Regions from separate parts of the Anaeromusa sp. genome, predicted to be linked through region 3. Evidence: riboswitches for the same ligand, from Rfam matches in the RefSeq annotation. Region 3 holds a riboswitch; each other region holds the start of a gene.
The links. Region 3 has a riboswitch for cobalamin ahead of cbiD (cobalt-precorrin-5B (C(1))-methyltransferase CbiD). Riboswitches for the same ligand answer to the same signal wherever they lie in the genome.
Positions count from the first base shown of each region.

Region 1: linked by a shared signal. The riboswitch ahead of PHF27_RS04390 (hypothetical protein) and the one ahead of cbiD (cobalt-precorrin-5B (C(1))-methyltransferase CbiD) in region 3 are both predicted to bind cobalamin.
Region 2: linked by a shared signal. The riboswitch ahead of PHF27_RS11495 (nicotinate-nucleotide--dimethylbenzimidazole phosphoribosyltransferase) and the one ahead of cbiD (cobalt-precorrin-5B (C(1))-methyltransferase CbiD) in region 3 are both predicted to bind cobalamin.

Region 1 is NZ_JAQUZF010000018.1:25,054-28,157, reverse strand. It holds gene PHF27_RS04400 (hypothetical protein) at 192-335, shown strand; gene PHF27_RS04395 (STAS domain-containing protein) at 444-755, shown strand; cobalamin riboswitch at 800-982, shown strand; gene PHF27_RS04390 (hypothetical protein) at 1,126-2,097, shown strand; gene PHF27_RS04385 (sirohydrochlorin cobaltochelatase) at 2,226-3,104, shown strand, end outside.
Region 2 is NZ_JAQUZF010000100.1:1,127-9,570, reverse strand. It holds gene pduB (propanediol utilization microcompartment protein PduB) at 1-766, opposite strand, end outside; gene pduA (propanediol utilization microcompartment protein PduA) at 792-1,067, opposite strand; gene PHF27_RS11515 (EutP/PduV family microcompartment system protein) at 1,064-1,549, opposite strand; gene eutS (ethanolamine utilization microcompartment protein EutS) at 1,553-1,894, opposite strand; gene PHF27_RS11505 (response regulator) at 2,167-3,810, opposite strand; gene PHF27_RS11500 (PocR ligand-binding domain-containing protein) at 3,867-5,093, opposite strand; gene PHF27_RS11495 (nicotinate-nucleotide--dimethylbenzimidazole phosphoribosyltransferase) at 5,256-6,290, opposite strand; cobalamin riboswitch at 6,430-6,637, opposite strand; gene cobC (alpha-ribazole phosphatase) at 6,743-7,297, opposite strand; gene PHF27_RS11485 (tetratricopeptide repeat protein) at 7,319-8,444, opposite strand, start outside.
Region 3 is NZ_JAQUZF010000009.1:18,684-29,820, reverse strand. It holds gene cobU (bifunctional adenosylcobinamide kinase/adenosylcobinamide-phosphate guanylyltransferase) at 1-382, opposite strand, end outside; gene PHF27_RS02745 (cobyrinate a,c-diamide synthase) at 375-1,772, opposite strand; gene PHF27_RS02740 (precorrin-8X methylmutase) at 1,803-2,429, opposite strand; gene cobK (precorrin-6A reductase) at 2,432-3,205, opposite strand; gene cobJ (precorrin-3B C(17)-methyltransferase) at 3,202-3,891, opposite strand; gene PHF27_RS02725 (cobalamin biosynthesis protein) at 3,918-5,003, opposite strand; gene cobM (precorrin-4 C(11)-methyltransferase) at 5,000-5,764, opposite strand; gene cobI (precorrin-2 C(20)-methyltransferase) at 5,752-6,489, opposite strand; gene cbiT (precorrin-6Y C5,15-methyltransferase (decarboxylating) subunit CbiT) at 6,492-7,082, opposite strand; gene cbiE (precorrin-6y C5,15-methyltransferase (decarboxylating) subunit CbiE) at 7,079-7,732, opposite strand; gene cbiD (cobalt-precorrin-5B (C(1))-methyltransferase CbiD) at 7,711-8,820, opposite strand; cobalamin riboswitch at 8,923-9,108, opposite strand; gene PHF27_RS02695 (LUD domain-containing protein) at 9,381-9,992, shown strand; gene ldhH (L-lactate dehydrogenase (quinone) large subunit LdhH) at 9,992-11,137, shown strand, end outside.

The sequences.
Region 1 (3,104 bases), on a different contig from region 3:
TGCGAGCGATGGGAAGGCGATTACCGGACTGCATCCGTTGTCCTGGCTTTTTTGTGCTGGGAATTTTAGTTCGGCTAAACCGTTTTCGCCTTTGCAGTAGAGGGCGGAAGCGGTTTTTTATTTAAAGGGGGGATGTCGGACAAGTATAGATGATTCTATGGGAACTATGGTTTTTAAGAGGAGGATGTATAATGGAAAAAGTTGAAAAGTATGCTGGCGAATCGGTGAAGATTTTTTCGGAGAGCACGGAAGCAGCTTTGATTATGGGTGTTCTTTCGGTCTGCTTGTTGACGGTGTCCATTGTGGTACTGCAAGCGTTTTGGGTCATGCGATAAATAGAGCATAAGAGAGAAATGGATGAACTAACCAGGCTGTTTCTTGTGGTAGAAAACAGCCTGGTTAACATAGACAGCGGTTGTTTAAAGCAAGGGGGGGAAGTATTTATGGAGTATGCAATCGCGACAAGTGGCAACCAAGCGATCGTAACATTAAAAGGTAAAATTTATATTCAAGATGCATGTGTTATTCGCGAAGAAATAATTAATAAAATTGAAGCTGGTTATCACCGGGTTCTCATTAAGCTTGCAGAAGTGACGTATATGGATAGCGCTGGATTAAGTATGATGGTAACGTTGCATAAAGTGAGTCGGAAAAGACATGGATCGTTAGTTGTGACTGGCGTGCAGGGAATGGTTAAAGAGTTGATGCAGTACACTCACGTGGATCAAGCTCTGCGTTTGGAAGGGACACTGTAACATTGACTTTTTTTTCAGCTTTTGTTAAAGTTGACAATAACAAGTGCATAGTGAATGGAATAGGTGCCCGGAAGGGCTTAATAGGGAAGACCGGTGAAATGCCGGCGCGGTCCCGCCACTGTAATGGGGAGCAAATCCAAGAAATGCCACTGAGACGAAAGTCTTGGGAAGGTTTGGACGAGCGAAGATCCAGAGCCAGGAGAACTGCCTATTGGACAATCGCCATTTGACCTACGAAGGATGGGAAGGAGATTTTAAAACCGTTTGGTTTTGTTTTGCCGTGGCCCCGTCGTTTTGACGGGGTTTTTATTGTTGGTTAATGGTTTGAAGTTTCTATGGGCTTGCTAGAAGTATAACAGGGGGCATGCATATGAAAAAAGTAGTGGCATTGGCCATCGCAGGTATTGTTTTTTCTACGTCATCGTTGGCGTTAGCCGCGGAGCCGGAGTCGGAGTCTGGGATTAAACTCAGCGGCGACGTGACCGTAAAGTATGAAAAAGATACGAAGGACGGAGAAGCAAATGCTTCTGGTACCATGAGTTCGTTACGCTTAACAGGAGAAGCGGCATTGGGGAGCGGCTGGTCTGTATTCGCTCGCTTGGGAGCGCAATATGCTACGAATCCGGCCTTAGCGGACTACAATACAGATGGTTCGGTATATGGCGACAAAAAAACGGTAATGACCCTTGATCAGTTTGGCGTGACAAAACAAGCAGGAGATTTGGCATTTAAACTTGGGCGTCAAGATTTGACTATTGGCGCAACGTCGCTTCTTTACAGCCGCTCAGAGTCCAATATTGGGAAGCGGGCTTTTGTAGACGGAGTGACTGTAAATGGGGCCGCAGCGGGCTTGGACATCAACGCAGCCTTTGTACAAGAGGATAATGCCGGCGATGAAGACAACCGTATTTATGCGATTCGGACTGGCTTTCATCCCAATAAGCAGTTGCAGTGGGGGATGACGTTAGGTCGCTATCAAGATCGAGTCAATGGAAATACGAACCATTGGGCGCTGGACAGCAGCTATCAACAAGGCAAGCATACCTGGACGGCGGAATATACGCAGTCCAATCGCAGCGAAGACAATCGCGCCTATGCGGTAACTTGGAATTATGGCTTTGATGATAAAACGTCAATGTATATTACTGCGTTTAAAGTAGAAACGAATGGCGATATGGGAAAACAAAGCGATTTTGATAACAACAACAAGGGTTTTTATTATGGCGTTAAACATCAACTAAACAAAGATAATTCACTGGAATTGGTCTATAAAGATCAAAAGGAAGTGGACAGCGGTTTGAAAAACACAAAGCTGGAAGCTACATTTACTCATAGTATTTGAGGAGGAGCCGCTTGTTTTATAAGAAAGCAGCGATTCCTTGAAGAGAATAAACACTATATAAGGAGTGAGGGAATTTGAAAAGAAGTATTTTATGTTTGATGACAGCGGTTTTATTTGCCCTAATGGGAATGGCGACAAGTTTTTCCGTTTCCCAGGCAGCCGAGGCGCCAACTGTTAAAAAAGCCATTTTGGTAGTCAGCTTTGGTACAACCTATGCGGATACGCGCAAGGCTACGACCGATGCAGTGGAAGCGAAAATTAAGGCAGCTTTTCCGGAGTATGACGTGCGTCATGCCTTTACTTCCCGTATTATCATCAAAAAATTAGCGGAACGTGACGGACTTGTTATTGATACGGAAAAACAAGCGTTGGAAAAGTTGAAGGCCGAAGGCTACAAAGAGATCGTGATTCAGCCTCTGCATGTGGAAGCAGGCGATGAGTATTCTAAATTGATGCGTGTTGTGGACAAGTACGAAAAATCCTTTGACAAGGTTTCTGTAGGTCGGCCGATTCTTTATTATACCGGCCAAGAAGGGGAAAAACCAGATGACTATGCTATCGCAATTAAAGCGTTGCAAGACCAATTGCCGAAATTAGGAAAAAATGAAGCTGTTGGCTTGATGGGTCACGGTGGTGTAAACCCTTCGAATACGGCGTATGCCGCTCTGCAACTAAAGCTTCAAGATGCAGGCTTGAAAAACGTCTTTGTTTTCACGGTGGAAGGGTATCCTACTTATGAGAATATGGTCACAGCGTTAAAGGCCAATAAAATTAAGAAAATCACGCTAATGCCCTTTATGCTGGTAGCTGGCGACCATGCTCAAAATGATATGGCGGGCGACGAAAAGGATTCTTTTAAATCGCAGTTGACTGCGGCAGGCTTCCAAGTAGAAGCGTATATTCACGGTTTGGGAGAAAATAAAGGGATTCAGGATATTTATGTACAGCATGTGAAAGATGCGATTGAAAATAATTATAAAGAACGCGGCAAGGATAAACCTGTAATT
Region 2 (8,444 bases), on a different contig from region 3:
GGCCGCCCAACGCTTCGAGCAACTTCTTGCCTGCATCTTTAGCAGCCAAAACCGACTGGCGAACCGCGCCGGAGTCGCCGGTAATCATGATGATCACTTCGTTGGAGTAGCTGGTGCCGCCAGCAGGGCTGGCATAACCGACAAGCTCCACATTCGCCGTTTTAACGGCCACATCGGACATCAGCACGCCAATGGCCGCCGGAGCGCCGACAATCAGGCCGAACGCTTTGCCAACAGGCGCATTGAACGCTTTGTTTATGGCGTAGCTGGCGCGAGCGGTGTATTGCAGCTCCAGATGGCCTGCGTCATTGCCGTATACGTCGCCGAAGGTGCGGTCCAGTTCTTTCAGGGCCACTTCAACTGCGCGGCGAGCGTCAGACACTTCTTCAGCGCCGAAAATGATGAGACATCCATGACCTGCGCCGCCTTTAGTATCGCGGGCCAGTTCAATGGTAACGATTTCCGTATTGGTAGCTTTAACCGCTTCGTCAGCCGCCATGATGTGCGGGCCAGCGCCGGTACGGCCGCCGATGATACCGATCGAGCGGAATTTGGGATCCAGTTTCATCTGCGCATGCAGCATGGGATCTACGTTGGCAATTACCAAACCGATAGTATCGCCAATAGCGGTACCAACGTATTCGGTCATTCCCGGGTTAGCTGCGCAAGCGGCAGCGGCCGGAGCTTCCACTGGAGCAGCGGTTCCTTGAGACTCCATGCGTTTTTTAATTTCGTCCATAACCTTGTCAATCAACTGTTCTTGCATATGTCTTCCACCTCCAAATTAACTCTTAAACCTGTTTCGGCAGAATGCTTTCCACATCCGTGTGGGGGCGAGGAATGACGTGTACGGATACAACCTGACCCACTTTTCCGGCAGCTGCACTGCCAGCATCGGTAGCCGCTTTGACAGCACCGACATCACCGCGCACCATAACCGTCACCAGGCCGGAGCCGATTTTTTCGTAGCCAACCAAATGTACATTGGCTGCCTTGACCATGGCATCAGCCGCTTCAATGGCGCCGACAAGACCTTTCGTTTCCACCATACCCAACGCTTCGTTCATTTTATGTCCTCCTTTCCTCCGGCAGATGAGCCGCGATCCATCTGTTCTAGACAGTCCGTCAATTCATCCAAGCCTTCACCTGTATGGGAAGAGACAAAGAACACAGGCTCTTTGACTCCCGCCTGCACCAGAAATCGTCTTGCGCGTTCGCGATCAGCCTTTTCTAAATCTACTTTGGTTACTACGCCCACCACCGGTCTGGTAAACATGCCTGCAAAACCGGGAGGCAGCACCGGCAGTCGCTGAGAGGCATCCTGCACAATAAACACGCCTGCAGCTTGCATGGAAGTCACCAACAGCGCCGAGTAAAAACGCGGGATTTGCGCGTATTCCCCTGGAGTATCGATAGCATCGTCGTAAAATTCAATATCACTAGTCTTGCTGACTTCCTTCGCCCGCTGCCCCAAGGCATACGCCAGCGACGTTTTGCCAGCTCCTACAGCGCCTACCATCATGACCTTGCGCTTCGCAACATGTTTCATCACTCAGGACCTGGTAATGCGAGTACCGGTAAAGCCGAGGCCATCCATCAGTACGGCATTCACCTGACGCAGAGCCGCTTCCACAGCAGAAACGCTGCCCACCAGCACCACAGAACCGGTAAAACGATCCATAAATCCAATGTCCACGGCCGCCGTCTTGGTGGCTACATCTGCAGCAATCAAAGCCGCTTCGCAAGGAGTAATGGTCAAGATACCGATAGCGCCGCCCTCTGCTACACCCAGCTTTTCACAGAGCACCGCTTTCGGATGGGCGATTAAATGCGCCAAGGTCACTTGCTTTCCTGGTACATATTCTTGTACAACTCTCTGCTTTTCCATACTCATCGGCCTTCCTCACAATCTTCGCAAATAATTCGACGATTCTACATGTGTATTAATTGGCGATTGCCTTCATTCTCCCTTGAGTCCTTGTTGCTCCCCTACTGAAGTTCCTTGCTGCTCCCAACCTCCTGTTTAGACAAAAATACACTCCTCTATTTTGAGATAAGAAGATTTTGCGGATCTTTCCAAATTTTTTTAATATAAAAGCAAAAAAAGACTGCCCGAAGGCAATCTTTTTTTATGGCAGGTTTACTATGCTATTTTCTACAAGTTTCTTAGACTTTTGTTTTTTCGCCGCGCAGTTCTTGCCGATACTGATTGGGCGTCATTCCCATAGACTGGCGGAAAACACGGCAAAAATAGCTGGCGTCTTGATAGCCTACTTCCGTGGCAATCCGCACCACCGTGTAGTCCGGATCTAAGAGAAGCTTTTTAGCCCGATCCAGGCGTACTCTGGTAATAAAATCTGCAAAATTAAAGCCTTTTTCCTTTTTAAATAAACGACTGAAATAAAAAGGACTCAAATGCACGGTCTGAGCCACTTCTTCGAGCGGCAGGTTGCGATGGCAATTAGCGACAATATACTCGCAGGCTTTATTCATAACCCGCAAATTCATGCTATTGCGGTTTTCCAACATGTTATCCAAAAACTGATCCAGCGCTTCCATCATCCAGCGCTCAATATCGCTTTGCTCCTTGCATTCATTCAGACGCTGAATGCAATAGAAATTGAGCAACGTCAGCTTGTCCAAACTAGCGCCGCCTTCCACCGCCGACCGCGAGAGCACCACTAACAGCTCCAGCACACATGCTTTGACGGTTTCCAAGCGTGTTTTCTTCGCAAAAATCTCACCTAAAAGACTTTTTAACGCTTCTTTGGCTTGCTTGCGGTCGCCACAGCGTACTTTATCCAAGACAGCCCGCTCCGCATGGAAAGGATAATGAAAAGGCCCTTCGCTCAAATGCGGCGCATCCTCAATATGAATCACTTGGCTGCTGCCCAGATAAAACCGCTGTCGCAGGGCGCTCATGGCTTCGTGATACGAGCGGTAAATATCCCGCGGATCCCTATAGTAGCGACCCACACCGATCGTAATGCTCAGACCCAGCTCCTCGCTTACCACGCTGCGGATGCTTTCCGCTTCCCGCAATGCCCCCGCTTTAGCCATATCCGCATTCTCCGCGTTCTCTAAGCCCAGTAATACGACGATATTGTCACTCCCTATAGGAGCCACCAGCGCCGCCTTGCCTACGCCGCTTCGAGCCCGCACCGCTCGGCAAATGCTTTGATGCAGCCGCTGCTTCATGCCCTGTTTTTCTAGTTCCGAGGCCTGCAGGGTCAGTTTGCGGAAATTATCAATATCAATCACCAGCGCCACACCAGGATCCACAGCCAAACCCAAAAAGCTGGCCCGTTCCCGATAATGCGTCATCTCTTCCACTTGCCCGGAAATGAGGTCATACACAAAAGACATTTGAATAAACGGCATGGCCTCGGCCACGCTTTTGCGCAACGCTTCTTCTTCTTGGTGCTTGCTTTTCATGGCCTTGACGCCTTCAGCCACTTTGCGCAGTGTTTCTGTAAGCTCCTCTGGCCGCACTGGTTTCAGCAAATATTCCACAGCACCCATGGAGAGGGCCTGTTTGGCATAGCTGAATTCGTCAAAGGCCGTCAGCATCACAATGCGCGTATCCGGCAGCAGCACCCGAATGCTTTTCGCCGCCTCCAAGCCGTTGATCTCCGGCATCCGGATGTCCATCAGCACAATATCCGGCCGTTCTTCCATGGCCAGCCGGACAGCGCTGGCGCCATCGCCTGCCTCACCGACAATCTGAACCTGAGGATAGTTTTTTTCAATAATGAAGCGCAACGCTTGCCGCTCCAATTGTTCATCGTCGGCTATCAACAGCGTATACATACAACGACTCCTTCCCGAATGCTGCCGGTCTTCCCTGACCGACTTTCTGCGATCATTTAATTATGCCGAAACGGCAGACGCAGCCGTACCGAAGTTCCTTCTCCAGGCATGCTTTCTACCGAAAGGCCGTATTGTTCGCCAAAAAAATGGCAAATACGCTTATGTACATTCATAATACCTAAGCCGGTTGTCTGTCCATGCGAATTTTGCCGCCGCTCCTCTCGAAACAAGCTCTGCAAACGTTCCGCCGACATCCCCACGCCAGTATCTCTCACCGTCAACACCATATCACCGTTATCCATCTGTCCTTCCAGAAAAATTTTGCCGCCTTCCACTCGATTTTCCAAACCATGAATAATGGCGTTTTCCACCAACGGCTGCAGAGTCAACGCTGGAATGAGTCCTTCTAAAAGAGTGGCATCGATGTGAATCTCCGAGGCAATACGGTCGCCGAAGCGAACCTTTTGAATGGTCAAATAATCCCGCGTGGATTTGACCTCTTCTTCGATCGTACGCAGCACGTCAATATCCCTCAGATTATTGCGCAGCAGATCCGCTAAGGCGTACACCACTTCCTGGGTTTTTTCCGCTCCTTCCAACAAAGCCAAGCGCGCGATAGTATTCAGCGTGTTAAACAAAAAATGAGGATTGACCTGTGATTGCAGCGCCTTCAATTCCGTCACCTGCAGCAGGCTTTCCAGCTCCGCCTTGGCTTTCATCTCCAGCATCAGCTGCTTTTGCACAATATTGGCCAGGCCAATTTCTACAATGTAGTTGGACATGATATAAATCAGATCCGCCCCAGCCTTAATGCGATGCTCCGGCACAATTTCCACCTGGTCAAAAAGCTCCCCTATTTTTTCCTTATCTACCGGCAAATCCGCCACACGGCGATACATTTCTTCTTTGACCTCTTTAATATCGCTATGCTCGGTTTCCACTACCACCTGGCCCGCCAAAAATGCGCCGATATACTCGTCCTGCACAATAATTGGCGCCGCCAAATCCGTCAACCCGCTATGGCAAAGATGCACCATGGGACGCTTATTCTGCGTAGCCCGGCGGCCGCTTTTGTCGTCGCAGTTCATACAGCGGCGAAAGCCCTCTTCAAAAGAACGAACATAATTGCAAAAACAGGTGAAATGGCTAGGCTTGGTAATGGGGCGGCCTTCGGGATCTACGATGACTGCCGCCAGTCCTGTGGCTTCTGCAAACTTATCTTGAATCTCTTGCAATACACTAGTGTCAACAATTTCACTTAACGTAAACCGGCTGACTTGCATGTTCAATTCCCTCCATCCTTTTACGACGCATCCGGCAGGTTTTTGTCTTGTCAAATTTTTCGCATAAATGAATACTATTAGTTATGCGGATACGATTTTCCTGCGTCAGGATTTCGGGATGTGAAATTTTTGTCATGCATCGCCAACTTCTTTGGCAATATTTTACAAGGCAGCTCGTTGCTCTTTTTCCGGCGCCGCTGGAATAAAATCGGTAATCCGCGCCATATTATGCATCGTATAGAGCATAGTCTTCAGCAAAAACACCATCAATACGGCTCCTGTCCCTTCGCCTAAAGCCATATTGGCTTTCAGCACCACTTCCTCCGCCGGAATATTTCCTAGCAGCAAAGAGTATGCCATCCCCGGTTCCCGGGACATATGGGACGGAATCGCGTACTTCTCCACCCCAGTATCCAGCTTTGAGGCGCAAATATAAGCAACGGCCGTAATAAAACCATCAATGACAAAGGGCGTTTTTAAGCGTGCACATTCCAGCATAGCGGCGCAAATGGCTACCATGTCAAAGCCGCCTACGCAACGCAGAATATCTTTGGCGGTATGAAACTTCTCTTTATGCAATTCTACGCCTTTAGCAACTACCTGGCATTTGTTCTTAATCAATTCGCTCGTCTGCAGCCCGGCGCCGCCGCCGACAATGAACTCCGGCAAAATACCGGTCAAGCCGTGTAAAACCGCTGATGATGTCGTCGTATTGCCAATCCCCATTTCACCCATTGAAATTAGGTTGTAGCCTTTAGCCGCCAATTGACGAACCTGTTCCTGCCCGGCTTCCCAGGCAACCGCAAATTCAGCCTCGTTCATGGCTTCTTCTTTGAGAAAGCTGCGGCTGCCCATGGCCGCCTTGCGAGAAATTCCAGTAAAAGGTCTTGTAGAATTGACGCCAACATCAATGACCCGATAAGGTATGCCGCACTGCTGGCAAAAACAGCTGATCGTCGCCCGGCCATCCACCATATTCTGCGCCTGCAAATAAGTAATCTCCTCAGGGTCTTTGGCCACGCCTTCAGCAATGACGCCATTATCCGCCGCAAACACTAAATGAAAGGGCTTCAGCTCTGTTTTCACTTCGCCCCAGGACAGCACCATCTTTTTTAGGTATTTTTCCAACAAGCCCAGGCTATGACGAGGTTTAGCCGCCCCGTCAATCCACTCATTCACTTCCTGTTCCAAACTCATAAAAGCCCCTCCTTCAACACGTTCAGCCTGCAACTGCCGTACCAGCGGGGATGAGGGATATAAAAACAACCCAGCCACAAAGGCTAGGTATCTTTTCTTAAGTGTACCTATCCTTCTGGCATTCCCCTTGGCGCGAGGGTGCATGACAGCCAAAACAGGCAGGTATCCTGGCTAACGGTTCCTCAAGCTTCCTGCACCTTCCCGGTTTCCCAGTGGCATACGCAAGCGCTCTCCCCGAATACAGTGGCGCGACCGCATCGTTTACAGGCCAATGGCCTGTCCGAACTTCCCTATTCTCCTCCGGTTTTTTCAAAGCTTCCGAAGGCACCTGTTTGGTGGCATCCTTTTTCAGTTGTCTTGAAAATTCTTTTCTCCGATAAACAAATTAAATCCTGCCTCACTGAAACGGCTCGACAAGATAATGGGCAAGGTAGTCAAAATACTCCTATTCTTTACACATCTATCCTTGTAGCCTGTCCATGTTCAATCGCCACATCCCAAAGTTGCTGCAACGGTTTCCCTCGCAGCAAACATAATAAAACGCGAATGGTGCCTCCATGAGCCACCACCGCAATTGCTTCCTCTTCTTGATGCGCTTCACGAATCGCCTGCAGCGCCGGCCACGCTCGTTTTGCCAGCTCGCTAAAGCCCTCGCCCTCCGGCGCACATCCCTTCTCAGGATGCTCATACATTAAGCTCAATTCATCCGCCCATTTTTCCATAATTTGCTCATACCGCAGACCTTCCCATAAGCCGAAGTGAAGTTCTCGCAGTTCCGGCTTCTGCTGCACCTGTAGCCTGTGCGGCTGCGCTATTGTCTCCGCCGTTTCTACAGCCCGTTTCAAATCGCTGGCATAGACCCCCGCCAGCGGCTCCTTTGCTAATAAAGCCGCTGTTTCCTGCGCTTGCCTCCGCCCGTTTTCGTTCAAAGGTATATCGCTATGCCCCTGATACCGTTTGGTCCGGTTCCACTCGGTTTCACCATGTCGCACAAACCAAATCTTCATAATGACTCCATTCTCTTCACCTTATACTTCAGACACTTTTATTTCACTCGTCAAGGCCGTTGCCACTCTTTGCAGAACGTCTTTCCAGTCTCCCACTCGGGTTTGACGAAAAATTCGGATCGTTGGATACCAAGGAGAATCTTCGCGCTGCAGTTGCCAGCGCCATTCAGGTGCAAACGGCAAGAGAAGCCAAGTCTTCTTCCCCATTGCTCCCGCTAAATGGGCAACAGCCGTATCTACTGCAATCACCATATCTAAATTGGCAATTAATGCTGCCGTTTCGGAAAAGTTAGTAAGCAGCTCTGTAAAATCAGCAATAGGAATGGCGCTATTTTGTAGCACCTTGCTCTCCGCGCCTAATTGCAAGCTAATCCATAAAACAGGCACAGCCTTAAAAAGTTCTGCAACTTCTGCAAGTTGAGCAGAACGATTGCGATCATTCTTATGCCCTGGGTTTCCCGCCCAAACCACCCCAACTTTCAATGCATTCCCATTACTTTGTTTCGCAAGAATATCCTTCCATTTACTCACTAGCGTCTCGTTGGCAACTACATAGGGAATCTCAGCAGGAATCGATTTTTCATCCGTCTCAAACACCATTGGCAGGCTTAATAACGGACAAGCAAAATCATACTCATCCCACGAACACTCGCTAGTCGAAGAAACAAAAGTAATTTTTTCCGAGTTGGCAAACAACCTAACAAGCGGCTTTTGTACCAATACGGTTGTGTGTCGTGCCTGCTTTGCCACTTCTGCAGCATAACGAACGAACTGCAATGTATCGCCAAAACCTTGTTCGCAAGAAAGCAATATATGCTTTCCCTCTAAATCCTCTCCCTGCCAGCGTCGAACCGGCGGTTGATAATTATTAAAAACAGCAAACCTAGCCTCGTACGTTTCCCATCCTTGCTTGTAATTTCCTTGCAAAAGATAGAGTGCCGCTAACGTATATTCCGCTTCCGCAAAACCAGGACGAAGTTCCAAACTTTGTTGAAGTAAAGACTCCGCTTCCTTAAAGCGAGTCCCCGTTTCCATCAAAGTCATCGCTAAATTATGAAAAGCCTCCGGAAAGTCTGCCTTCAATTCGATAGCTTTCAAAAAATACTTTTCTGCTTCCCTTAAGCGATTCTGATTTCTTAAAATTGCA
Region 3 (11,137 bases):
CCGGACAAGAAGCTTGACGCGCTGCGCGCAATAAAGCTTCCGTCTCTTTAGCGATATACCGCTGCCCAGCCTCAGGGTCTGCGGGAAAATCCTCTTGGCACATACAATTCGTAACAAACATGGTCAAACAGTCAAACAGAATCGCCTTGGTTTCAGCTGCCGCCTTCGCCAGTACCGCCGCCGCGTGCCGCGGCGCTTCAAAAGTCTGCCAGCCTGCAGGACGCCGCTGCTGATGTATCTCAATACGCAGGCGCATTTCTTCGTCCCAGGCTTGCGCTGTCGCAATATAGCCCACTTGCTCCGCCATAGCCGCTACGCGCCGCTCGGCAAAAGCGCTTTTACCGCTGCGAGCGCCGCCGGTTACCAACATAATCTCAGCCACGGCCCTGCCTCCTTGCCGCATATGCTGCGCAGGCCGTTACCAGCGCTTCCGCAGCCTCTTCATTGCCTGCAAAATGCAGGTGCAGATAGGACGCCAGCACGTTTGGCGAAGCATACCCCCCTGGATAGACAGCGCCAGTACGCATCTTTTCAAAAGAAAAGGCCCAGGGAAACGGTTCTGCTAACGGCTCCATACTGGAAAAATGGAACTCATGGCCTTGAAAACGAGCGCCGCTTTTTCCCAGCAGGCTGTCCGCCTGCAGCGTCGCCGTCACATAGCCCACAGTCTGCAGTTTTTTTTCCATCCGGCATCGCGCCGGCACTACTTGCGCCATAGCATAACGCTTCCCGGAAAAATCCTCCAAGCTTTCCGTCAGATACATCAAGCCGCCGCATTCCGCGTAAAGGGGCATGCCGCTTGCCGCTGCTCGTCTTACAGCCTCACGCATGGAAGCATTAGCCGCTAATTGCGGCGCAAACATTTCCGGAAAACCGCCGCCGAAAAACAAGCCGTCCACCTCAGGCAAGGATGCATCCTCCAGCGGACTAAAGGGAATTAATTCCGCGCCAAAGCGCGTTAAAACGCCCATGCTTTCGGGATAATAAAAAGAAAAAGCTTCATCTCGGGCCACGCCCAAGCGCGCCCGCCGTACAGGTAAAGCGCCCATCGCCGCGGGAACCGGTAAGTCCGGCGCTTGTTGAGCCAAAGCGCATAAAGCCTCTAAGTCCAGAGCCTGACCAACCGACCTCCCCATCGCCGCCACAACCACATCCAAAGCCTGCTCCGTCACTGGCGTCAACCCCAAGTGACGCTCTGGCAGACGCAAGTCTTCTTGCCGATGCAAGCAACCTAGCACCGGAATATTTTGCCGCTCTAACGCTTCACGCACCATACGCTCATGGGACGCCGAACCGACGCGGTTTAAGATCACCCCGGCAAACCACACCTCCGGGTCGTATTGACGAAACCCCAGAGCAGTCGCCGCAGCGCTCTCCCCCATGGATTTGGCGTCCAATACCAATACTACCGGCGCCTGAAGCAATTTGGCCAGCGACGCCGTACTGCTGATCCCCTGGCGGCCGCCGTCATACAGCCCCATGACGCCTTCAATAATGGAAATATCTGCTTCTGCCGCCGCCTTAACGAATAAGGGCGGCAATTTTTCCTGGGGCACCAGCCAGCTGTCCAGGTTATGCGCCGCCCGGCCGCTGGCCAGCGCGTGAAACCCGGGATCAATGTAATCCGGACCGATTTTAAAAGACTGCACCGTCTTGCCTTGGGTGCGTAGCGCCGCCAACAATCCTGTCACAAGGGTTGTTTTGCCTACACCACTTTGGGTGCCTGCAATAACCAGCCGTGGACGATGCACAAGCTTTTCCTTTTCTTCCATCGGCAAATTCCTCCTCCCGACAGCGCCGTTCTATGCCTCGATTTGGTACAAAATTGCGTTCAACGCCGAAGCCGCAATCGGACTGCCGCCTTTATTGCCGCGTACGGTAATATAGGGAACCGGCGATACTTCGGCCAAGAAATCCTTGGACTCGGCAGCACCCACAAAACCCACTGGCACACCGATAATCAGCGCCGGACGAACGCCTTCCTCCTGCATCAGACGGATCACTTCAAAAAGAGCGGTCGGTGCATTGCCAATAGCCACAATAGCGCCGTCCAGTTTAGCCCCAAAAGTCCGCATGGCAGCCATGGAACGCGTAATCCCTGCCGCTTTAGCCTGAGCCGCCACCGTTTCATCAGCGATCAAACATTCCACCTGGCAGCCGAACTGCGCCAGACGTTTTTTGTTAATGCCGGTACGCACCATTTCCACATCACAATAAACGTTCTTGCCTTCGCGAATGGCTTTCTGCCCAGCCGCTACGGCGTCGGCATGCACCTCAATCACTTCTGCATACTGCGGATCTCCTGAAGCATGAATCATGCGGGAATATACTTTTACCGCTTCTGGCGTCAAAGACAAGCCTGCTACGTGAGGAGCGATAATTTCCATGCTCTTGCGCTCAATCCCCTGAGGATCGGTCATAAATTCCATAATTACTTTCCTCCTATTACCAATTTAGCAACCTGCTCCAGTACCTGCTGCTCCGTTGCGCAGCAAACTGGATAGGATAAGCGCGGCCTGTCAACCAGCACTACTTGCAGTCCCAACGCTACGGCTGCGGCAATTTTTTCTGCGCAGCCACCGGGATTGCCGCTGTTCTTCAAGACAACGACCTCCGCTTGAAAAGCCCTATACAGAGCTTGATTGAGTTCCAACGAAAAAGGCCCCTGCATCGCCACAATATCTTTGGGTAAAAAGCCAAGATTCCGGCACTGTTCCAAAACCGACGCCTCCGGCAGCACCCTGGCTACAAGACGCTTGCCTTGCAGCAGCGGCTCCGCCCGAAAGACGCCAAGCTGGCGACTCCCTGTGGTCAAAAAAATGGTCTCTCCCAAACCAGCAGCCAGCCTAGCCGCTTCCTCATAGTCTGCAGCCACATGCAGGTTCTTATACTCCGGCAAGTCGCTGGCAGGACGCTCATAACGCACATAAGGCACTTTTACCTTCTCGCAGGCCGCCATGGCATTGCGCGACACATTGACCGCATAGGGATGGCTTGCATCCACCACAAGGCGAATACCCTGTTCTTGTAAAAAAACTTCCATGCCCGCTTGATCAAGAGCCGTCTGCACCACAGAAAGATCCGCCTCTTGCACCAAACGCTCGCCATACTCGCTGACAACGCTCACCAGCACCGGCCAGTTTTCCTCGCGCAGACGAAGCGCCAGCGCGCGGCCGTCTCCGGTGCCGGCAATGCAGAAAATCACAGTTTATACCCCCGCGGCGTAATCATACGCCCGTCCTGCACATAGGACTGGCTGTTACCGATGATGACCAACGAGAACATATCGATAAATTCATTCGTAAAATTCTCTAAGTCCGACAAAGTGTATTCTTCCTTGCTGCGCGTAGCATGACGCACAATACCTACAGGAGTTGCGCTCGGCCGAACTTCCAGGGCCAAACGGCGTACTTCTTCAATCTGCATAGTACGGCGGCTGCTTTTGGGATTGTAAAGAGCAATCACGAAATCGGCTTCCACCGCGGCTTTAACGCGCCGCACAATCAATTCCCAAGGGGTCAACAAATCACTAAGACTGATGACCGCAAAATCGTGCATCAACGGCGCGCCCAGCACAGCTGCGGACGCGCTCACAGCACTGATGCCGGGAATGATCTCCACCTCTGGCCGCTGCTCCGGCGGCAGCTTTTGGGCCAGTTCCAGCACCAAACCCGCCATGCCGTACACGCCGGGATCACCGCTGGATACCACCGCCACCACTTTGCCTGCTTTCGCTTCATCCACTGCCGCCTGGCAGCGTTCCACTTCCTGCATCATGCCGGTGCCAATCACCGGTTTCCCCGCCAATAGCGGTTCAATTAACTCAATATACGTGTCATAGCCTGCCACCACTTGGGCCGTTTCAATAGCGGTCCGCGCCCGAGGCGTCATATCCTCCAGGCTGCCGGGGCCAATACCTACGACGATAACCCGCCCCGCACCACCGCCACCGTTACCGGTCCTCGTTTGGTTTTGGGGATGACTAGTTCCCCCTGTTTGTACTGATTCTGTAGCCATGCGGCTGCTTCGCATACATTTCCAACTCCAATCTGTTGAGATACAAAATTTGATTGCTCTAATTGATACTCCTTGACCGCTTGGGCTAAGGACTCTTTTTCATAGCAAATAAAGGGAATCTTCCAAGCTGCAGCTAAAGCCCGCAAGCCTGGTTCCTCCGCCTTAAGCCAGGCGCTGCCCAAGGAGGCCACGCTGGCCACAGAATACCCCTTTGCCGCCAGCGCTTCTTGCGCCGCCTGCTCAATTAACTCTGGCGAGGCGCCTTTACGGCAGCCCATGCCTACCAAAAGGCTGGGCGGGCGTAAATAAAGCACATGCGCCGTATGCGCCGTTAAGTCCGGCTGCCAGCAATCGCTGAGAATCACCAAACATTCGCCGCCGTCTTGCCAGGCGCTCAAAGGCTGGAAATCCACGCCCAACTCTGCCGCCCGCTCCCGCCATGTTGCGGCCTGAGGCAGCGTCTCATCCAATAAAAACGATACAGGCTTTCCCGCCGCTAAAGCGGCATTGATATATTTCATTTCCCCAAACGGTTCCAGCTTCAGTCCCAGCTTGACCGCCAGCACATCCGCCGCGACTGCGCCGGCCACATCGGTAGCCGTTGTAATGACCGGCACAGCCTCAAGAGCCTCCGCTACCTGCTGCGTCAACTCATTAGCGCCGCCAATATGCCCGGAAAGAACGCTGATCGCAAAATGGCTTCCGTCATCTACGGCCACCACAGCCGGATCGCGCCGCTTGTCGGCAAGCAGCGGCCCTACCATGCGCACCACAATGCCCAAAGCCATAAAGAACACCAAACCGTCGCAGTCGGCAAAACGAAGTTTCACCGTCTCCGCCAAAGAATCTAAGGGAAGGCAAAGCTCCCGCTCCTCCGGCTCAGCATGTTTAGCGTAAACTTCCACCTGCGCCGCAGGCAGCGCTTGCGCCAGTTTTACCGCCAACCGCGCCCCCTTGGCAGTTACGGCCAAAAAGGCCAGTTTCATTTTTTCGCCTCGCGGAACATATGTCCAAATTCCGGCGCATACAGCCGGGACAATTCATACTCCTTATCCAGGCAATGCCCTACGACGATCATGGCGGTACGATCCACGCCTTCTTCCGCCGCTTTGGCGGCAATGTCATTCAGCCGGCCCCGCAGGATGCGCTGATCCGGCCAAGAAGCCCGCTGTACCACAGCAATCGGCGTTTCCGGCGCATAACCGCCGGCAATGAGTTCATCCACCACATCTTGTATCATATGGACACTGAGGAAAATGCACATAGTCGCCTGGTGACTGGCCAAACTAGCCAGCTTTTCTTTCTGCGGGACAGGGGTGCGTCCTTCCATGCGCGTAACAATGACAGTCTGGGACACATCCGGCAGCGTATATTCCTGTTTTAGCGCCGCCGCGGTTGCCAAAAAGGAGCTGACCCCAGGTACCACTTCATAAGATACGCCTACGCCGTCCAAAGCGTCCATTTGCTCTTGAATGGCTCCGTAAATGCTGGGATCTCCCGTATGCAGACGCACTACTTCTCGCCCGGCTTGCGCCGCAGGCACCATGACATCCAACACTTCCTGCAGCGTCATGGAAGCGCTGTTGAAAATTTCCGCGCCTTCCTTAGCATAGCCAAGAAGCGCCGGATTAACCAAAGAACCGGCATAAACAATGACGTCCGCCGCTTCCAAAAGGCGTTTTCCCTTCACCGTAATTAACTCCGGATCTCCCGGTCCGGCTCCGACAAATTGAATCACACTGGCCATGTTTGAAAACCCTCCTGTTTTACCAATATCAAAGATAAATAATCCAGCTTCTGTCCTCGCAAGGAAGCTAAATCATGACAAATTCTCTGTTCCGGATACCCAAGGCGGCTAATCAAAACTGCCTTGTCCAAAAGCTGCAATTCTTCCAAAACAGTTACGATGGCGTCATATTTTCCGGCTACCTTCATCAAAACTGCATTAGGAAAACGCCCCAATACCTCGCGAATTTCCTCTGGATCCTCAATAGCAGGCACAATGGCCAGCTTTTCCGCGCCTTCCGCCAGCGCTTCTTGCAAATAGGCCGCCGCTGCTGAAAAAGAAGTAACTCCAGGCACGCATTCAATGGGAGCGTCCGGCAGCAGACGCCTTACGCGGGCCATCAAATACGTATAGGTGCTGTACAGCATGGAATCGCCGATGGTAATAAAGGCCACCGACAAGCCCTGGCGCAAAAAGCCGGCAATCTCTGCGGCTCCTTTTTGCCACTGTTCTTCCAACAGGGCGGCATCGCGAACCATGGGCATGGAAATCTCAACTAGACGGGCTTTAGCGCTTAAATGCGGCCCCGCCACCTGTTTAGCTACGCTGTCCGCACCTTCTTTGGATTTGGGCAAACAAATAATATCCGCTTCCCGCAGCAGCCGCGCCGCCTTCAATGTTAACAGCTCCGGATCGCCTGGACCGACGCCGATGCCGTAGAAAGTTCCTACTAAGGATGATTGCAAGTTTACTCCTCCTTCTTCTGGCAAGCGATGATAAACACTTGGTTCAAGGCTTGAAACAAATGGCTGCGCCCTGCCTTACGCAATCTCGTTGCTTGTACGCCAAAAGCTTCCAATGCGCCGTAGCCTGGACGCCCTTCACACAAAGACAAGGCTTCCTGCAGGGTTTCCGCCGTAACCGCCGTCAGCACCAGCCTGCCGCCAGGCTTCAGCAGTCGATCGCAGCCATTTAAAATCTCTGCCAAGTGTCCGCCGGAGCCGCCGATAAAGACTACGTCGCAAGGAGGCACCTCTTGCAGCGCTCCCGGCGCTTCCCCTTGAAGCACTTGCAAATTACGCAGTCCCTGGCGCTGTCGGTTGGCTTTAATGAGAGCCACTCCTTCGGGCACACGTTCAATAGCAAAAACCTGTCCCTTCGGCGCCGCCAGCGCCGCCTCCACCGCAAAGGAGCCGGTACCCGCGCCGATATCTACCACACAGCTGTCTTCTTCAATGTGCGCCTGCAGGAGCGCCAGCATTCGCACTTCCTTCTTGGTCATAGGAATATCGCCGCGCACAAAGGCTTCATCGGGCAAGCCGTAATGATGTCGTTTCATGCAAACTCCTCCTCGCCGCCCGTGGCCGCCTTAACAATAAAAATGGCGTGTGCAAAGCCTTCTTGCTGCGCTGCTTTCGCCAGCGTCGACCGCTCCACGCGTTCTGCCGAATACGACAAGGACTCGCATTGCCAGCATAATGTCGTCTCCGGCCAGCCCAACTGTAAAAGCCGCTCGGCAATTTCCTTGGGCCGATGCAAACGATCCGTAAGAAAAGAAAGCATCCGACCTGAACGATACAGCAACACTTCATCCGCGATTTCCCTGCCGTGAAAGCTAAGCAGGCTCGCATCCTGCCAGGGTTCCGCCACTCTGGCGAAAGCCAGCTGCACTGAACTGATGCCCGGAATGACCTGCAAGCGCTCTCTGGGAAAACGACGCCTTAACGCCGGCAGCAGGCTGTAAAAGCCAGGGTCTCCGGATACCATGACCACTACTTGTCCCTGCCGGCTTTCTTCTTCAATATAATTCAAAAGCCCCTCAATATCCGCATCAACCACCCGCCGCTTCGCTTCCGGCGGCGCCAGCGTTTCCAAGGCCCGCCTGCCGCCGACAAGTGTCTTGGCCGTAGCAATAGCCTCCCAGGCGGCTGGCAGCATGTACTCGCGGCTGCCCGGACCAATGCCCACTACAAGGATCTGATGTTCCATCCCATCGCGTCTCCTATCTTCTTTGCGTCTTGATCCATGCCCAAAAGCTCTCCTTGCAGCGTCACAATCACCGTACCCACTTCCAGATCGCCGAACACATGACGCCGCGCCCGTTCGCTGGCTTTAGCCGCCAGCAGCGGATACAGCTTTTCTCCCAACCCGGCAGCAGCAATATGAGGCATAGCTCCCTCAGTTGTCGCAGCCTCTAAAATATTCTTCACCGTCTCCTGAGAAGCTCCCAGCAATGCCGCATAGGCCGCCAGCGTCTCCATACGGGCATCCGCCATACGGTTATGGGTATGAAAAATACCGGCAGCTACTTTGGCCAATTTCCCCAGGTGACCGAAAAGCAACACTTTCTTCAGCCCGAATTCCGCCGCTTTTGTCAGCATGAATCCTACAAAATTACTCATTTGCACTACGCTCTCTTCAGGCAGCCCATATTTTAAGATCGCCGCATCCTGCCCAATCCTTCCCGGTACCAGCACTACGCTCTCAAATCCCTGCGCTTGAGCCACGCGTAGCTGCGGCGCCAGGGAGTTTTTAAAAGCCTCTTCCGACATCGGCTCGACAATGCCGGTAGTGCCAATAATGGAAAGACCGCCGCAAATTCCCAGCGAAGGATTCAAGGTTCGTTTGGCCAGCTCTTCGCCGCCGGGAATGGACAGCGTTACTGCCGCCCGCATCCCCTCCGGCAGCAGTTCCTCCAATACCAGCGCCAACATGCGCCGCGGTCCAGGGTTAATGGCCGGTTCTCCCGGCGCTATGGCCAGCCCCGGCTTGGTTACAGTACCTATGCCTGGTCCAGCAATTAGCGTCCAGCCCGCTCCCGGCTGCAAGACTACCTCCGCCACAAGAAGCGCGCCATGGGTAATGTCAGGATCGTCTCCCGCATCCTTGCGCACAACGGCGCGTCCGCCCTGCTCCCTGGCCGACGCTTCTTCCACCGGAACCTGCAGCCAGCTTCCTTGCGGCGTCTGCACAGCCACCTGCGCCGTCATTTCTCCTCGCCATGCCAAAAGCGCCGCCTTCAAGGCCGCAGCAGCGCATGTGCCTGTAGTCCTGCCGCTTCGCATGCGTTTTCGCAATAAGAAAACCCCCTTACGCAGGGGGTTTTGCAGCATCCTAATTGATTTTCCCAAAACCAAAAATAATGAGCTCACCCACCTGCCTATCTTCCGTAGGTCATAACGGCGTGTGTTAGAACAGGCAGGTCTCCTGACTCCGGTTCTTCGATTCTCTTCGCCTTCCCGGTTGCCCAGTGGCAGCGTATACACGCTCAGAAAAGAAACTCCCCGTTACAGTGGCGGGACCGCGTTGGCATTGCACCAAACTTCCCTATTAAGCATAAGCGCACCTATTCCCAAATCCGTATGTTCTTTTACTGTTCAAAAATACATTTATATTTAATTCCCTGTCCTGCAAAAAACTCCTGCCTCTTTCTTTATAATACACAGGATTTTTTTGCTCTCTTACAGCAAGCAGCCACCCAAACTACCTTTATAAAGAGCTCTTATTCCTAACACGTCAGACTTTTTTTTTTATCTTGTAAGATTTTTCTTACATGACCAGCAGGATTTTTCGTATTTATTGCGAAACATGTCATAGTGGTTTATTTATTTTATTTATTTTATGAGGGAGTGACACAATGAAACGAGTATGCGAGAACTGGAAAGAGCATTTTCCAGCAGGCAAAGTGGGCCAAGAACATTTTGCCGAATTTGAAACCCGCGCTAAAAATGTAGGTACCGAAATGTTTCATGTCAAAACAGCCGCCGAGGCGCAGGAAATTATCGCCAAATTGGCTGCCGACGTAAATGCAAAAAAAGTCGTCGCCATCCACAGCGCCTATGTAGACGCTTCCGGCGCCCTAGAAAAATTGCAGCAGCAGAATGTTACTGTATATACAGAAGCTGCCGACATTGCCGAACATGTGGAAACCGCTGATCTTGGCATTTCCACGGTAGAATTCGCCATTGCCGAAAGTGGTAGCGTCTGTTACGACGGCTATGCTTACGAAAGCCGTGTCGTCACCATGCTCCCTCCTTTGCATGTAGTATTTTTACCTGCCAGTCATGTAGTGCCTGGTATTTCTGAAGCTTTTGAAATTCTTTCTAAAGTATTTCATCACGGCTTCACCGGTTTCATCACCGGCCCCAGCCGTACGTCTGATATTGAACGCGTCTTGACCATCGGCGTTCACGGCCCCAGCCGCTTTGTCGTCATCGCAGTAGATGAAATGCCCGGAGGTGCAAACTAATGGAATCAACACAAGATCGTAACCTGCGCAAAGAGATTGAAGAAAAGCTCAATGACGAAGTGCTGCGCGGCGCCTTGGGCCGTTTTGCCGAAGCCTATCCTACAGCTCGCGCCAAAGCATATGAAAACGTAGAGGATTTAGACTCTCTGCGTGAAAGCTTCCGTCAAATGAAAATCAACACCGTTGCCAATCTGGAAGCCATTACCGATAAGTTTGAAGCCGAAGCCACGAAGCGCGGCGTAAAAGTCTACCGGGCCAAAGACGGCGACGACCTAAAAAAATATCTGATTGACCTGTGTCAGAAAAAAGGCATCAAACGCATTGCCAAGTCCAAATCCATGGCTACCGAAGAAATTCATTTGAACCATGCCCTGGAAGAGGCTGGCCTCCATGTAAAGGAAACCGACCTTGGCGAATGGATCATCGGCATTGCCGGACATCGCCCTTCCCACATGGTTATGCCTGCGATTCACTTGAGCCGCCAGCAATGCGCTGAGTATTTCAGCCAAGAGCTGCACAAAGAAATCCCTGTAGATATCCCTTACATGGTACAGGAAGCCCGTCTGAACCTGCGCCAGGAATTTGTCCAGGCAGACATGGGTATTTCCGGCGCTAACTTCGGCATTGCCGAAAACGGCGCAATCGGCCTCGTAACTAACGAAGGCAACGCCCGCATTGTTACGACTCTGCCTAAAATCCATGTGGTTGTTATCGGCTACGAAAAGCTGATTCCCACTATTCAAGATGCGTCCTACATCATGCGCATGCTCCCCCGTAACGCCACCGGTCAGCTGATGACCAGCTATATGACCTTGGTAGACGGCGTGACCCCTCTGATGGTCAAAGGTCCTGACGGCAAATGGGTGGAAGAAGAACGCGAAGTACACTACATTCTGCTGGATAACGGCCGCCTGAAAGCTGCCAAAGATCCGGTACTCAAAGAAAGCTTCAACTGTCTGCGCTGCGCCTCCTGCCTCAATGTCTGCCCGGTTTACACCGTCGTAGGCGGCCACGTGTTCGGCCACATTTACGCCGGCGGCATCGGCGCCATTTTGACAGCCTTCCTCCATGGCATGAAAGATTTCGAGCACATTAATGAAATGTGTATCGGCTGCCGTAAATGCGTGGAAGTCTGCCCCGGCAAA